Regions from separate parts of the Sodalis sp. RH19 genome, predicted to be linked through region 3. Evidence: predicted binding sites of a transcription regulator. Region 3 holds the regulator's gene; each other region holds the start of a gene.
What was found. Region 3 encodes CRP, which controls carbon source genes, mostly activating them, when cyclic AMP is high. Its sites were predicted from a motif close to ATGTGANNNNNNTCACAT; they were not measured.
Positions count from the first base shown of each region.

Region 1: the regulator CRP is predicted to act here: its motif matches at 2,394-2,411, upstream of serA (phosphoglycerate dehydrogenase).
Region 2: the regulator CRP is predicted to act here: its motif matches at 1,646-1,663, upstream of deoC (deoxyribose-phosphate aldolase).
Region 4: the regulator CRP is predicted to act here: its motif matches at 1,799-1,816, upstream of rbsD (D-ribose pyranase).

Region 1 covers NZ_CP178734.1:5,533,679-5,537,058, reverse strand. The annotation lists RNA gene ssrS (6S RNA) at 1-8, shown strand, start outside; gene ACL2XF_RS24995 (5-formyltetrahydrofolate cyclo-ligase) at 239-838, shown strand; gene serA (phosphoglycerate dehydrogenase) at 969-2,201, opposite strand; gene rpiA (ribose-5-phosphate isomerase RpiA) at 2,517-3,173, opposite strand.
Region 2 covers NZ_CP178734.1:4,527,304-4,530,683, reverse strand. The annotation lists gene typA (translational GTPase TypA) at 1-34, shown strand, start outside; gene deoR (DNA-binding transcriptional repressor DeoR) at 113-886, opposite strand; gene deoC (deoxyribose-phosphate aldolase) at 934-1,611, opposite strand; gene rbsK (ribokinase) at 1,805-2,731, shown strand; gene fucP (L-fucose:H+ symporter permease) at 2,736-3,380, shown strand, end outside.
Region 3 covers NZ_CP178734.1:5,125,041-5,128,420, reverse strand. The annotation lists gene ACL2XF_RS22995 (phosphoribulokinase) at 1-33, shown strand, start outside; gene ACL2XF_RS22990 (OsmC family protein) at 666-1,088, opposite strand; gene ACL2XF_RS22985 (hypothetical protein) at 1,048-1,236, shown strand; gene crp (cAMP-activated global transcriptional regulator CRP) at 1,404-2,036, shown strand; gene ACL2XF_RS22975 (YccS/YhfK family putative transporter) at 2,090-3,380, shown strand, end outside.
Region 4 covers NZ_CP178734.1:4,411,624-4,415,003, reverse strand. The annotation lists gene ACL2XF_RS19865 (hypothetical protein) at 1-1,700, shown strand, start outside; gene rbsD (D-ribose pyranase) at 1,898-2,317, shown strand; gene rbsA (ribose ABC transporter ATP-binding protein RbsA) at 2,325-3,380, shown strand, end outside.

The sequences.
Region 1 (3,380 bases), 410 kb from region 3:
GAGATCCCTTTATAGCGTAGCGTCGGTTTGCATCAGCAGCGGACGCGCGCGTCAGCGGCGCGGCTTGGTACGGCTCTCGGCACGGCGTATCAGGCTTCTTCCCCCCCGCCACACGCTATTCCCCGACAGCGTTTTTTCAGACCCGATTTCTTTATCCGCGTACGTTATGACATCCCCCCGGACCGTCTTTATGACATACTTTATTACCTTCTTTTTCCGGTATAGCGCGTAATCAGCCATGACCCAGTCGCCCGAAACGTCCCTGCAGCGGCAAAGTATCCGCAACCATATCCGCCGGCAACGCCGCCGGCTCACCCCGGGCGAACAGGCCGCTGCGGCCGCGGCGCTGGTCAAAACCCTGCTGGCCGACCCGCGGGTTACCGCGGCCCGCAGCCTGGCGCTGTTTTTATCGTTTGACGGCGAGCTGGATACCCGGCCGCTTATTGAGGCGCTTTGGCAACGCGACCAGCGCGTCTATTTGCCGGTGCTGCACCCTTTCAGCCCGGGCCACCTGTTGTTCCTGCGCTACAGGCCCGATACGCCGCTGGTGCTGAACCGCCTGCATATCAGCGAGCCGCGGCTGGACGTGACCCAACTCTTGCCGGCGCGGCATCTCGATATCCTGTTTACCCCGCTGGTGGCCTTTGATGCCCGGGGCCAGCGCCTGGGCATGGGCGGCGGCTTTTACGATCGCACCCTGCGGCACTGGCGGCGCGGCGCCGGCTTCTACCCCATCGGGCTGGCCCACGATTGCCAGCAGGTGGACGCCATACCGGCGGAGCCCTGGGATATCCCGTTGCCGGAAATTGTTACCCCGTCGCGGCACTGGCGCTGGTAAACCGCCGGGGACGGATGGCAGCCCTTGGCCCGGTGGTGTACCCGGCGTGCGCGGTAAGCGGGCGGTACCCATAAAAAAACCCCGGCTTGCTAAGCCGGGGCTGGGGTCGACCACGTCAGGCGCGCAGCTATCAGTACAGCAGGCGGGCGCGGATAGTGCCGGGTATCGCCTTCAGCAGCTGCAGGGCGGTATTTTCGGTATCGGTTTCCACATCAATGACCACATAACCGATTTCGGGCGTGGTTTGCAGATACTGGGCGGCGATATTGATGCTTTGCTCGGCAAAAATCTGGTTGATGCGGGTCAGGATCCCGGGACGGTTTTCATGGATATGCAGTAAACGGCTGACGTTATCGCCATGTTCCGGCAGCGAGACTTCCGGGAAATTGACCGCCGACAGGGTCGAGCCGTTATCGGAGTATTTGGCCAGTTTGCCCGCCACCTCCACGCCGATATTTTCCTGCGCTTCCTCGGTGGAGCCGCCGATATGCGGCGTCAGGATCACATTATCGAATTCACACAGCGGCGAGTTGAACGGATCGCTGTTGGTGGCGGGCTCTTCGGGGAACACGTCCACGGCGGCGCCGGCGATATGTTTACTGGCCAGGGCGTCGCACAGGGCCGGGATATCCACCACCGTACCGCGCGAGGCATTGATAAACAGCGACCCCGGTTTCATATGGCCGAATTCGTCCTTGCCCATCATATTGCGGGTGGACTGAGTATCCGGCACATGCAGGGAGACCACGTCGCACATACCCAGCAGCTCAGGCAGCGAATCCACCTGGCGCGCGTTGCCCAGGGACAGTTTGCTCTCGATATCGTAATAGAACACCTGCATCCCCAGGCCTTCCGCCAGGATACTCAGCTGGGTGCCGATATGGCCGTAACCGATGATGCCCAGTTTCTTGCCGCGCGCTTCATAGCTGCCGCTCGCCTGCTTGTTCCACTGGCCGCGGTGCGCCTTGGCGTTGGCCTCCGGGACGCCGCGTATCATCAGCAGCATTTCGCCGAGCACCAATTCCGCCACGGAGCGGGTATTGGAAAAAGGCGCATTGAATACCGGCACGCCTTTTTTCAGCGCGGCTTTCAGATCGACCTGATTGGTGCCGATACAAAAGCAGCCGACGGCAACGAGTTTTTCCGCCGCGGCAAAGATGTCTTCCGTCAGGTGGGTACGGGATCGGATGCCGATAAAGTGCGCGTCGCGCACGGAGGCTTTCAGTGCCGCGGAATCCAGCGCGCCCTTATGGTATTCAATATTGGTATAACCGGCGCGTTTCAGGTTATCCACCGCGCTGGGGTGAACACCTTCGACCAACAGAAACTTAATCTTATCTTTTTCCAGCGATACTTTTGCCATTTCCCGACCCTTTTTGAGACTTCAGATGCGACTGCAACACACAGCACCCGGACAAAATAACAAAAATTACCGTGGCGGCAACAGGGCCGTTTATCCTTAAGACAGCATAAGACGCAGCCATAAGCGATTGCTATGGATAAATCCTCTGGTCTGGTGGAGAAGCGTCATATATATAGCAGGCCGATGGCATAAATGTGACATTTATCACTGAATTTCGCCTGCGGCGATAAAAGATGCTATGTAAACAAAATTAACATCCGCCGCCGCCGGCGTGGCAAGCCGGCGGCGGCGCCGGGCGGCGGTAAAACCGGCCCGTTACTCGATAACCTGAACGCCCCCGGCGGTGCCGATCAGCGCCACATCCGCGCCGCGCCGGGCAAACAGGCCCACGGTCACCACGCCGGGCAGGCTGTTGATTTTGTCTTCCAGGGCCACCGCGTCCAGGATGCGCAGGTTGCGCACGTCCAGGATAATATTGCCGTTATCGGTTACCACGCCCTGGCGGTACTCCGGCAATCCGCCCAGTTTCACCAGCTCGCGCGCCACATAGGCGCGCGCCATCGGGATCACTTCCACCGGCAGGGGAAAATTGCCCAGGACGTCCACCCGTTTGGATCCATCGACGATACAGATAAATTTACGCGCGACCGCCGCGATGATTTTTTCGCGCGTCAGGGCCGCCCCGCCGCCTTTGATCATCTGCATCTGGCCGTTGATTTCATCGGCGCCGTCGACATAGATGTCCAGCACGTCGACGCTGTTGAGATCCAGCAGCGGGATACCGAGGCTCTTCAGCTTGGCCGAGGAGGCGTCCGAACTGGAGACCGCCCCTTCGATTTGATTCCTGATGCTGCCCAGGGCATCGATAAAATGCGCGGCGGTGGACCCGGTGCCGACGCCGACGATCGTGCCCGGTTTCACATACTTCAATGCCGACCAGCCCACCGCCTTTTTCAGTTCATCCTGCGTCATAAATAATTAAGCCCTTGGCTACGGAAAGTGGGCGGTATTATAAAACAATATCATCGCCGATGGCGTGAATTCCGCCACAACCCGCCGCATCCCGGATGCCCGCGCCTGACACGGCTGAAATTTTGCGTCCGCAACCGGGTCAATCTATGGCATAGTGAAAACCGGTGACCAAAAAGTACCTATTGATGCACAGAGATATCGACGCAG
Region 2 (3,380 bases), 600 kb from region 3:
TAAACGCGCTAACCGTTCGGGTAAAGAAGCTTAAACCCGTCGGCCCAGGCGGCGATAACGTAACAATGCCGGTCTGCGTAAGCAGCCCGGCATTTTTTTGCCCGCCGTTCAGCTATTCCCGGCGATAAAGCAGCCTGATGTCATGCTGTTGGCAATACTCATGAAATTTCGGCGGCGGCGATTGGTCGGTTATCAGGGTATGAAACAAGGATAAAGCACCGATAAAGGCGGGTTTGATGTTGTCGAATTTACTGTGATCGGCCACCAGGATCGCCTGCTGCGACATGGACAACGCGCGATGCTTCATGGTGAGTTCGTCAAAGTTAAAGCAGGTGGCGCCGAAACCGATATCAATACCCGCCGCGGAGATAAACGCTTTATCGGGGCGGATATTATCCAGGATGGAATATTGGGTCAGCGGCGTAAAGATGCAGTTGGCGGGGTGGAACTCGCCGCCGCATAAAATAACTTTGCAATTAGGATGATCCTGTAACGCCAGGAAAGTATTCAGGGAATAGCAGACGGCGGTAAACGCCAGGTCATCGTCAATCGCATCGATGATAAACGGGGTGGTGGTGCCGCAGTCGAAAAAAACCGTGTCGTCCGGCTCGATCAGCGCCGCCGCCAGGCGGCCGGTAAGGGTTTTTTCCTCAACGTGCTTGGCTTTTTGATCCGAAACAAAATAGTGGGTAACGTTATTATTGCGCGGATCGTTAACCACGTAACCGCCCAGCAGTACGACCTGCGCGGGTTCGGCGCTGAGATCGCGGCGGATGGTCATCTCCGAGACGCCCAGCAGGACGGCGGCATCTTTCAAATGAAGCTTATCTTCCCGCTTCAGGGCGAGTATCAGTTTATTAATCCTTTCTTCGCGCCGCGTTTCCATATGACATCCTGCGTTATCAGACCCGATTTCCGCCGGGTTCTCAGAAATTAATAGTCGCTGGCGGACGCCTTGCCCGATACGATCGCGACACCTGAACTGGTGCCGATTCGGGTGGCGCCGGCCAGGATCATGGCGGTGGCGGTCTGGCGATCGCGTACGGCGCCGGAGGCCTTTACGCCCAGCTCCCCGCCGACGGTTTCGCGCATCAGCCTGACATGTTCTTCTTTTGCGCCGCCGGTGCTGAAGCCGGTGGATGTTTTCACAAACGCCACCTTCAGTTCGCGGCATATCCGGCAAACCGCGACAATTTGTGGTGAACTCAACAAACAGGTTTCCAATATTACCTTCAACGGAATAGCCGCGCAAACCTCGCGGACCGCGCGGATATCGGCGGTTACCGCGTCAATATTGCCGCTTTTGAGCCAACCGACGTTAATCACCATATCTATTTCCTGCGCACCCGCCGCAATCGCCGCCTGCGCCTCGAACGCCTTGGCGGAGGTCAGGCCGGCGCCCAACGGAAAGCCGATCACCGAGCAGACCTTTACCGGGCTGTCGCGCAGCAAGCGCGCCGCAAGCGGCACATACCCGGAATTGACGCAAACCGCATAAAATCCGCACTGTTTAGCCTCGCCGCATAACGTGGTGATCTGCGCTTCGGTGGCATCCTGCGCCAGCAGGGTATGGTCGATGTAAGGGGCAAAATCGATTTCAGGGGAAGTCATGTTAATGTCCTTTATGTGGATTATCACGATAATAATGTGAGAATAATAACATTACAGAAGCCTCTTACAATAGGCATGTGGCAATTTAATTTTCATTAAACGATGTGATCATTGTCATGTTACTAACATTTTTGTCTTGTTAGTGTTAATAAAATAACATTGAATAAGGTTAAAAATATGAGGGCTAATAATTATGGATATCGCAGTTATCGGTTCCAACATGGTGGATTTAATCACCTATATCAAAGAGATGCCTAAAACCGGGGAAACGCTGGAAGCCCCCGGTTTTGAAATCGGCTGCGGCGGCAAGGGCGCCAATCAGGCGGTAGCCGCCGCCAAGCTAGGGGCGGAGGTGATGATGGTCAGTAAAGTCGGCGAGGATCTCTTTGCGGACAATACCGTTAACAACCTGGTGCGCCATGGGGTCGATACCCGCTATGTGGAAACGGTGGCGGGCGTATCCAGCGGCGTAGCGCCGATTTTTGTCGATCCAGATTCACATAATCGCATCCTGATTATCAAAGGCGCCAACGATCACCTCGGCGCGCAGGACATCGATCGGGCGGCGGAACAGCTCAAGGGCTGCCGGCTGATTATCCTGCAGCTGGAAATTCCGCTCGCCACCGTCTATCACGCCATTGATTTTGCCGCCCGGCATCAGGTTCCCGTAATCCTTAATCCGGCGCCCGCCACCCGGGAACTGGATATCGCGTATGCCTGCCGGTGCGACTTTTTTATGCCTAACGAGACAGAGCTGGAAATTCTGACCGGCATGCCGGTGGACAGCGAGGAGCATATCCTGCTGGCCGGCCGTTCGCTGCTGGCCAAAGGATTGAAGAACCTGATTATTACCATGGGGCATCGCGGCTCGATGTGGCTAAGCGGCAACGAGGTGTACCGGGTCGATCCGGTACCGGTCGACGCCGTGGATACCAGCGGCGCCGGCGATGCGTTTATCGGCTGTTTTGCGCATTATTTTGTCGCGCGCGGCGATATCAAACAGGCCATGCGCTACGCGTCCGCCTATGCCGCCTACAGCGTCCGGGGTAAAGGCACCCAGCGTTCCTATGCCGAGGCTTCCCAGTTCCATGATTTCCTTGCCACCCTTCATCAGGAATAACATCATGCGCCACAATACGGTACAAATGCCTGACGGCTATTTAAACAAAACACCGTTGTTTCAATTTATCCTGCTGTCCTGCCTGTTTCCGCTATGGGGCTGCGCCGCCAGCCTTAACGATATCCTGATCACCCAGTTCAAAACGGTGTTCGCATTGAGCGATTTTGCCAGCGCCCTGGTGCAAAGCGCCTTTTACGGCGGTTATTTCCTGATTGCCATCCCGGCGTCGATGGTTATCCGCAAAAGCAGCTACAAAATGGCCATTATGATCGGCCTGTCGCTTTATATCATCGGCTGCGTACTGTTCTATCCCGCCTCCCATATGGCCACCTATACCATGTTCCTGGCGGCCATTTTTGCCATCGCCATCGGCTTAAGCTTTCTTGAGACCGCGGCCAATACCTACAGCTCGATGATCGGTCATCGCGATTACGCGACCCTGCGGCTGAACATCAGCCAGACGTTTTATCCCATCGGCGCGCTGATGGGTATTGTGCTGGGGAAATACCTGGTGTTTCAGGAAGGCGGCAGTTTAAGCAGCCAAATGGCCGCCATGACGCCGGAGCAGGTGCATCAGTTCCGTCTCAATATGCTGGAACTGACCCTGGAACCCTATAAATACCTGATTATGGTGCTGGTGGTGGTGATG
Region 3 (3,380 bases):
CAGCAGTTGCTGGAAGGAAAGGAAATTAAGTAAACTCGAGGCCTCGGGCGGGAACACCACGCCCGATTCGGCCCCATCGGCATGCTTTCCCTTGAACACGCCAGGATTCGCTGCGGTGTTGGCGGGCCTAGCATACCGTGGGGCGCTCGGTCGGGCGGGAACACCACGCCCGATTCGACCCCATCGGCATGCTCTCCCTTGAACACGCCAGGATTCGCTGCGGTGTTGGCGGGCCTAGCATACCGTGGGGCGCTCGGTCGGGCGGGAACACCACGCCCGATTCGACCCCATCGGCATGCTTTCCCTTGAACACGCCAGGATTCGCTGCGGTGTTGGCGGGCCTAGCATACCGTGGGGCACTCGGTCGGGCGGGAACACCACGCCCGATTCGACCCCATCGGCATGCTCTCCCTTGAACACGCCGGGTTTGAGCGCGGTGTTGGCGGGCATACCGTGCCATGGGGCGCTCGGTCGGGCAGAGAAACCATGCCCGATTCGACCCCATTGGCGCGCTCTCCCTTGAACACGCCGGGTTTGAGCGCGGTGTTGGCGGGCATACCGTGCCATGGGGCGCTCGGTCGGGCAGAGAAACCATGCCCGATTCGACCCCATTGGCGCGCTCTCCCTTGAACACGCCGGGTTTGAGTGCGGTGTTGGCGGGCCGGTTAGGCGGCGGGGGCGTGGCGTTCGTCGCGCACTTCAAAGCTGTGGGTCATATTGACCGACGCGCCGAGCATCAGTGAGACCGAGCAGTATTTTTCCGCCGATAGCGTCACCGCCCGCTCCACCGCCTTGTCGGTCAGCCCGGCGCCGGTGACGATAAAATGCAGGTTGATATGGGTAAACAGGCGCGGCGCCTCGTCGCGGCGCTCGGATGTGAGTTTGACCTCGCAGTCCCGGACGTCCTGCCGCGCTTTGTGTAAAATCGATACCACATCAATGGCGCTGCAGCCGCCGACCGACATCAATACCATTTCCATTGGGCTGGGCGCTTTTTCGCCCGCGTTCCCATCCATCAAAACCTGGTGGCCCGAGGCGGATTCGCCCATGAAAGACAACCCTTCTACCCATTTGACCCGTGCCTGCATTATGATACTCCTGATGAAAAGCTTTCCAGCAGACTACATTTTTGTTGGAAAACTGGCAATGTTACTGAACATACTTCATGCTGAAGCAAGACAACAGAAGACACTGCTTCAAACCTATGCTAAAAACAAGGCTGGATCGGCCTCATGATAATGAAAGGGCAAGAGATCGATCGGAACATCACATTACCAGACCCTAATAAGTTCCCTTACGTCGCTCCGTTTAAACGCGGAGTCAGAGTGAATAATACAAGCGCCGTAACAGGGAATACGATGTCCCGAACCTGGGATAGCGATGACAAAAGAGGATAACAGCGAATGGTTCTCGGCAAACCGCAAACAGACCCGACTCTCGAATGGTTCCTGTCTCATTGCCATATTCATAAGTATCCATCGAAGAGTACACTTATACATCAGGGTGAAAAGGCTGAAACGCTTTACTACATCGTTAAGGGCGCCGTGGCGGTGCTGATTAAGGATGAAGAAGGCAAAGAGATGATTCTCTCCTATCTTAACCAGGGAGATTTCATCGGTGAGCTCGGCCTATTCGAGGAAGGTCAGGAACGCAGTGCCTGGGTACGGGCGAAAACCGCCTGTGAAGTCGCCGAGATTTCGTATAAAAAATTCCGGCAGCTGATTCAGGTGAATCCGGATATCCTGATGCGCCTGTCGGCGCAAATGGCCAGTCGTTTACAGGTAACGTCGGAAAAAGTCGGCAACCTGGCATTCCTGGACGTTACCGGACGCATAGCGCAAACCCTGTTGAACCTGGCGAAACAACCCGACGCCATGACCCACCCCGACGGCATGCAGATAAAAATCACCCGTCAGGAAATCGGCCAGATTGTCGGCTGTTCCCGCGAGACGGTAGGACGTATTCTTAAAATGCTCGAAGATCAAAATCTTATATCCGCGCACGGTAAAACCATTGTTGTTTACGGCACGCGCTGATAGCCCCGTTATACAGGCGTGGTGCTTCGTACCACGCTTTTTTTGCTGACAGTATGTGGCGCCGGTTAATCTACCACCCTGAAGTAAACTATGCCCTGCGGCAAACCATCGTGCTATGCCTGCCGGTGGCCGCCGGCCTGTTATTCGGCAGCTTGCAAAACGGCCTGCTGTTTTCGTTGGTCCCTGCCTGCTGCAATATCGCCGGCCTCGATACCCTGCATAAACGGTTTTTCAAGCGCCTGGCCGTCGGCGGTGCGCTGTTCGCGCTGAGCAGCGTGCTGATCCAGGTGCTGTTGGCCGTGCCGGTGCCGTTGCCCTTGGTGATGCTCGGCCTGGCGCTGCTGTTCGGCGTTACCGGTGAAATCAGCCCGCTGCACGGCCGTTTATTGCCCGCCGCGCTTATCGCCGCCATCTTTACCCTGGGCCTGGCCGGCAATGTGCCGCCCGTCGTGCCGCCGCTGCTGTATATTGCCGGCACCGCCTGGTACGGACTGTTCAACGCCCTGTGGTTCCGGTTGTGGAAGGAGCAGCCGATGCGGGAATCTCTTAGCCTGCTGTATCGGGAGCTGGCGGATTATATCGAGGCGAAATATACCCTGCTGACACAGCATACCGATCCGGAAACCGCCCTGCCGCCGCTGTTTGCCCGCCAGCAGGCGGTGATTGATCTGATTGCCCAGGTATACCAGCAGCTTTATATGCTGTCGGCCAATGATCAGCTGCAGTACAAACGCCTGCTGCGTTCTTTCCAGGTGGCGCTGGATTTGCAGGAGCATATCGCCGTCAGCCTGCACCAGCCGGACGAAGTACAAAAACTGGTGGCGCAAAGCCACGCCGAGGCGGTTATCCGCTATAACGCCCGGTTGATTGCCGCGCGGTTGCGGGTACTGGCGGATGATATTCTCTATCACCGGCAGCCGGGGCGTTTTAACATGGCCACCGCGCTGTCGGCCCTGGAAAAAATTGCCGACCGGCATCCGGATAATCCGGTCGGACAGTTTTGTTATTACCATTTCAGCCGTATCGCCCGGCTGCTGCGTACCCAGCGCCCGCTTTACCGCCGCGACCTGATGGCCGACAACCAGCAGCGGCTGTCGTTTTGGCATGCGCTGGTCAGCTACTGTTCCTTTAAATCCATGGCGCTGCGCAGCGCGGCAAGGCTTGGGATTATGCTGGCCATCGGCAGCAGCCTGGGGCTGGTATTGGATCTCCCCAAACCCTACTGGATTTTAATGACGGTGATGTTTGTCAGCCAGAACGGCTATAACGCCACCCGGGTGCGGATCCAGCATCGGGCCCTGGGCACGTTGGCGGGGTTGGTGATTGCCGCCGGCACGCTGCAAT
Region 4 (3,380 bases), 710 kb from region 3:
ACGCTAAAACTGGCCGGAAAGTTTTTTATGACGCGATAAATGATAAGATCCATATCGACGGAGATGTGCCTGAAGGGCAGGGAGTTGATTATACAGTACAAAACGGTAAGAAATTTATTAAATTATATGGCGAGAATTATGAACTTAAGTATAGCGCGGGGAAAAGAACCCACGAAGTGAAATTGCGGAACCATGACGGAACGGAATCCCGGATTCCGGTATATCATGAAAAAATCAGCCATTCTTGGCATCTTGGCACACACAATAACAAACCCGCCTTCACGTTTAGACAAGAGAAAAGAATTAAGTCGTTCAAGGTGAGGTTTGACGGCGCCTATGAATATATTCAGGTTGATAACCTTAATCCCAAACACTATGGTGCCGGTAAAATTATTGAAGTCAGGTCAAAAGACACAATGGCTATGGGTGATAATGTCATAATGAGGGTGGTTGAGCTGAAGGGAGAATTAGTGCCTGTGCGCGCGGCGGTAGTGCCCAAAAGAGGCCTTAAATATGAAATTTTTAATCGGGCTATGCCTGGCCGGCGCGGCCATCCCGTCGAGTTTGACGGTCGCCGCTGGTTGTTTGAAGCGCCGACGTCAATCCATGTCGCCAAAACGCTGCGACGCGCCATTGCCAAGGATATTGTCGGGGAGAGCGTCAACGCGTTCGATTTGTCCACGCCTGATAAGCTTGGCCTGCGCTGGGATATAAATAATAATTCATATCTGAAAATTAAAAATAAATATTTTAAAGTGAAAAGGTATCCGCAAACCGCATACAAGTTTTTTCTGATGAATAATCATCGAAAAATCAACCTTCGCTTCAAGAAAAATAAATTTCATGTCGAAAATTTTAGGGAAAGGATTAACGATCTCCGTAAGATTGGCATGAGCGGCCGGGCGGGACTCAGGCCGCGTAAGCATGCTGTGGATATTCTCAAGGACCTGGATGGGTTCGACCTTGAACAGGCCAAAACACTGCTGTCTCAATACCATTTCCCCCAGGAGGGACTGTTTAACGAATATTCGTTTGCCTTGCATATTGAACAGTTTAGTGAAATTCCTCCCTGGGCAAAACGGTTTAAAATTGATGAAAGCGCCGTCAATGTGGCGCCGGCGCAAGGGCGGAAAGTGCCTGTGTTTGATCCCGATGACGAATCCGTTAACCTTGAACTCCTGCTCGGTACGCAGATTGGTGAAGGTGATTACGGTATCGTTTTCCAGGATGGCCAGGATCCCAATTGGTATATCAAGATGATGCGCCCACATCCGGATGGCGACGCCGATATAGATATTGAAATGTTGGCGGAAAAGGAGGCTGAAAGCTTTCGTTTATATTATGGCCCGGAATCGGCAAAGGTATTTGCTGATAATGATGGTAATTTTTATAACAGAATGTACAAAATTCCCGGCATAACGTTAGATTCACTTCCCGAGGGCTCCCTGCCGCACGATGCAGTTGAACGCTTTGTCGATATGCTGGAAAAACTAAATAATGTCAATATGATACACGCTGATCTCCATGGGGCGAATATGTTGTGGGATGCAGAAAGTGAAATGTTTTTCCCCATTGATATCATTGATATTAAAAAAGATTTTTTTCGCAGCGGCAACGACTATAAACACAGTCTAAACATGCGTGGCGAAGAAAGATGGGACGATGTGATTTATGAGATCAAACAAAAGATGGCGCCCTGAGGCCATGGCAAGGATGCGGCCGCTCTTTATCCGGCGATAATGAACAACGCGCCGGTGGTCACGCCAGCCGCCGCCGTGCCGCCTGGTCCAGCGAAACGTTTCGATGGCGATCACATTTTTGATGTTTCCCGCTTGTGGCTTGGCCCGTTTGTGATTATTTTCAGCCCAGCGAAACGTTTCGCTGGGAGGATCTGCCAATGAAAAAAGGATTACTGCTCAACGCCGAGGTTTCCGCGTTGATTTCCCGCTTGGGGCATACCGATGAAATCGTCATTGCCGATGCCGGGTTGCCCATACCCGCGACAGCCGCCAGGATCGATCTGGCGTTGACCCAGGGCGTGCCGGGCTTTTTACAGGTGTTCGACGTCGTGGCCAGTGAGATGCAGGTGGAAAGGGCGATAATCGCCAGCGAAATGGCCGCCCATAATCCCGCGCTGCACCAGGCGTTGCTGGCCGGGCTGTCCCAGCTGGAGCAAGCGCAGGGCAATACCATCGTCATCGACTATATCAGCCATCAGGCATTCAAAGCGCAGACCGCCCACAGCCGGGCCGTTATTCGCAGCGGGGAGTGCTCGCCCTTCGCCAACGTTATCCTCTGCTCCGGCGTCACCTTCTGAGGCATTTATGCAACCCTTACTGCAACTGAGCGGGATAGACAAGTCGTTTCCGGGCGTCAAAGCGCTTTCCGGCGCGGCGCTGACCGTGTATCCCGGCCGCGTGATGGCGCTGGTGGGGGAGAACGGCGCCGGTAAATCCACCATGATGAAGGTGTTGACCGGGATTTACAGCAAGGATGCCGGTACGCTCATATTTATGGGAAAGGAAGTTGCCTTCAGCGGCCCCAAGGCGTCGCAGGAGGCCGGTATCGGTATCATCCATCAGGAACTTAACCTGATCCCTGAACTGACGATCGCCGAAAATATCTTCCTGGGGCGCGAATTCCTTAACCGTATCGGCGGCATCGACTGGAAGCGGATGTATCGCGAAGCGGACCGACTCCTGGGCCGCCTGAACCTGGCCTATAGCAGCCACCGGTTGGTGGGGGAATTATCGATTGGCGATCAGCAGATGGTGGAAATCGCCAAGGTAATCAGCTTTAAGTCGCAGGTGATCATCATGGACGAGCCCACCGATGCGTTAACCGATACGGAAACGGCATCGCTGTTCAGTGTGATAAACGAACTGAAGCAGCAGGGGTGCGGTATTGTCTATATCTCCCATCGGCTAAAGGAAATTTTCGAGATCTGCGACGATGTCACGGTGATGCGCGACGGGCAGTTTATTGCCGAACGGCCGGTAAACGAGCTGCAGGAAGACAGGCTGATTGAAATGATGGTGGGCCGCCGCCTGGAGGAACAGTATCCGCGCGTCGCGCAGCGTCCGGGCGAGGAGCGCCTGCTGGTCAGCCACCTGTCGGGCCCCGGGGTGCATGACGTCAGTTTCTCCCTGCGCCAGGGGGAAATCCTGGGCTGCGCCGGGCTAATGGGCGCCGGCCGTACCGAACTGATGAAAACCCTCTATGGCGCCGCCAGGCGCACCGGCGGCAGCGTGACGCTCGACGGACGCGCCGTGGTCGCCAGGTCGCCCCAGGACGGGCTTGCCAACGGCATTGTCTATATTTCCGAGGATCGCAAGCGCGACGGACTGGTGCTGGGCATGTCGGTTAAGGAAAACATGACT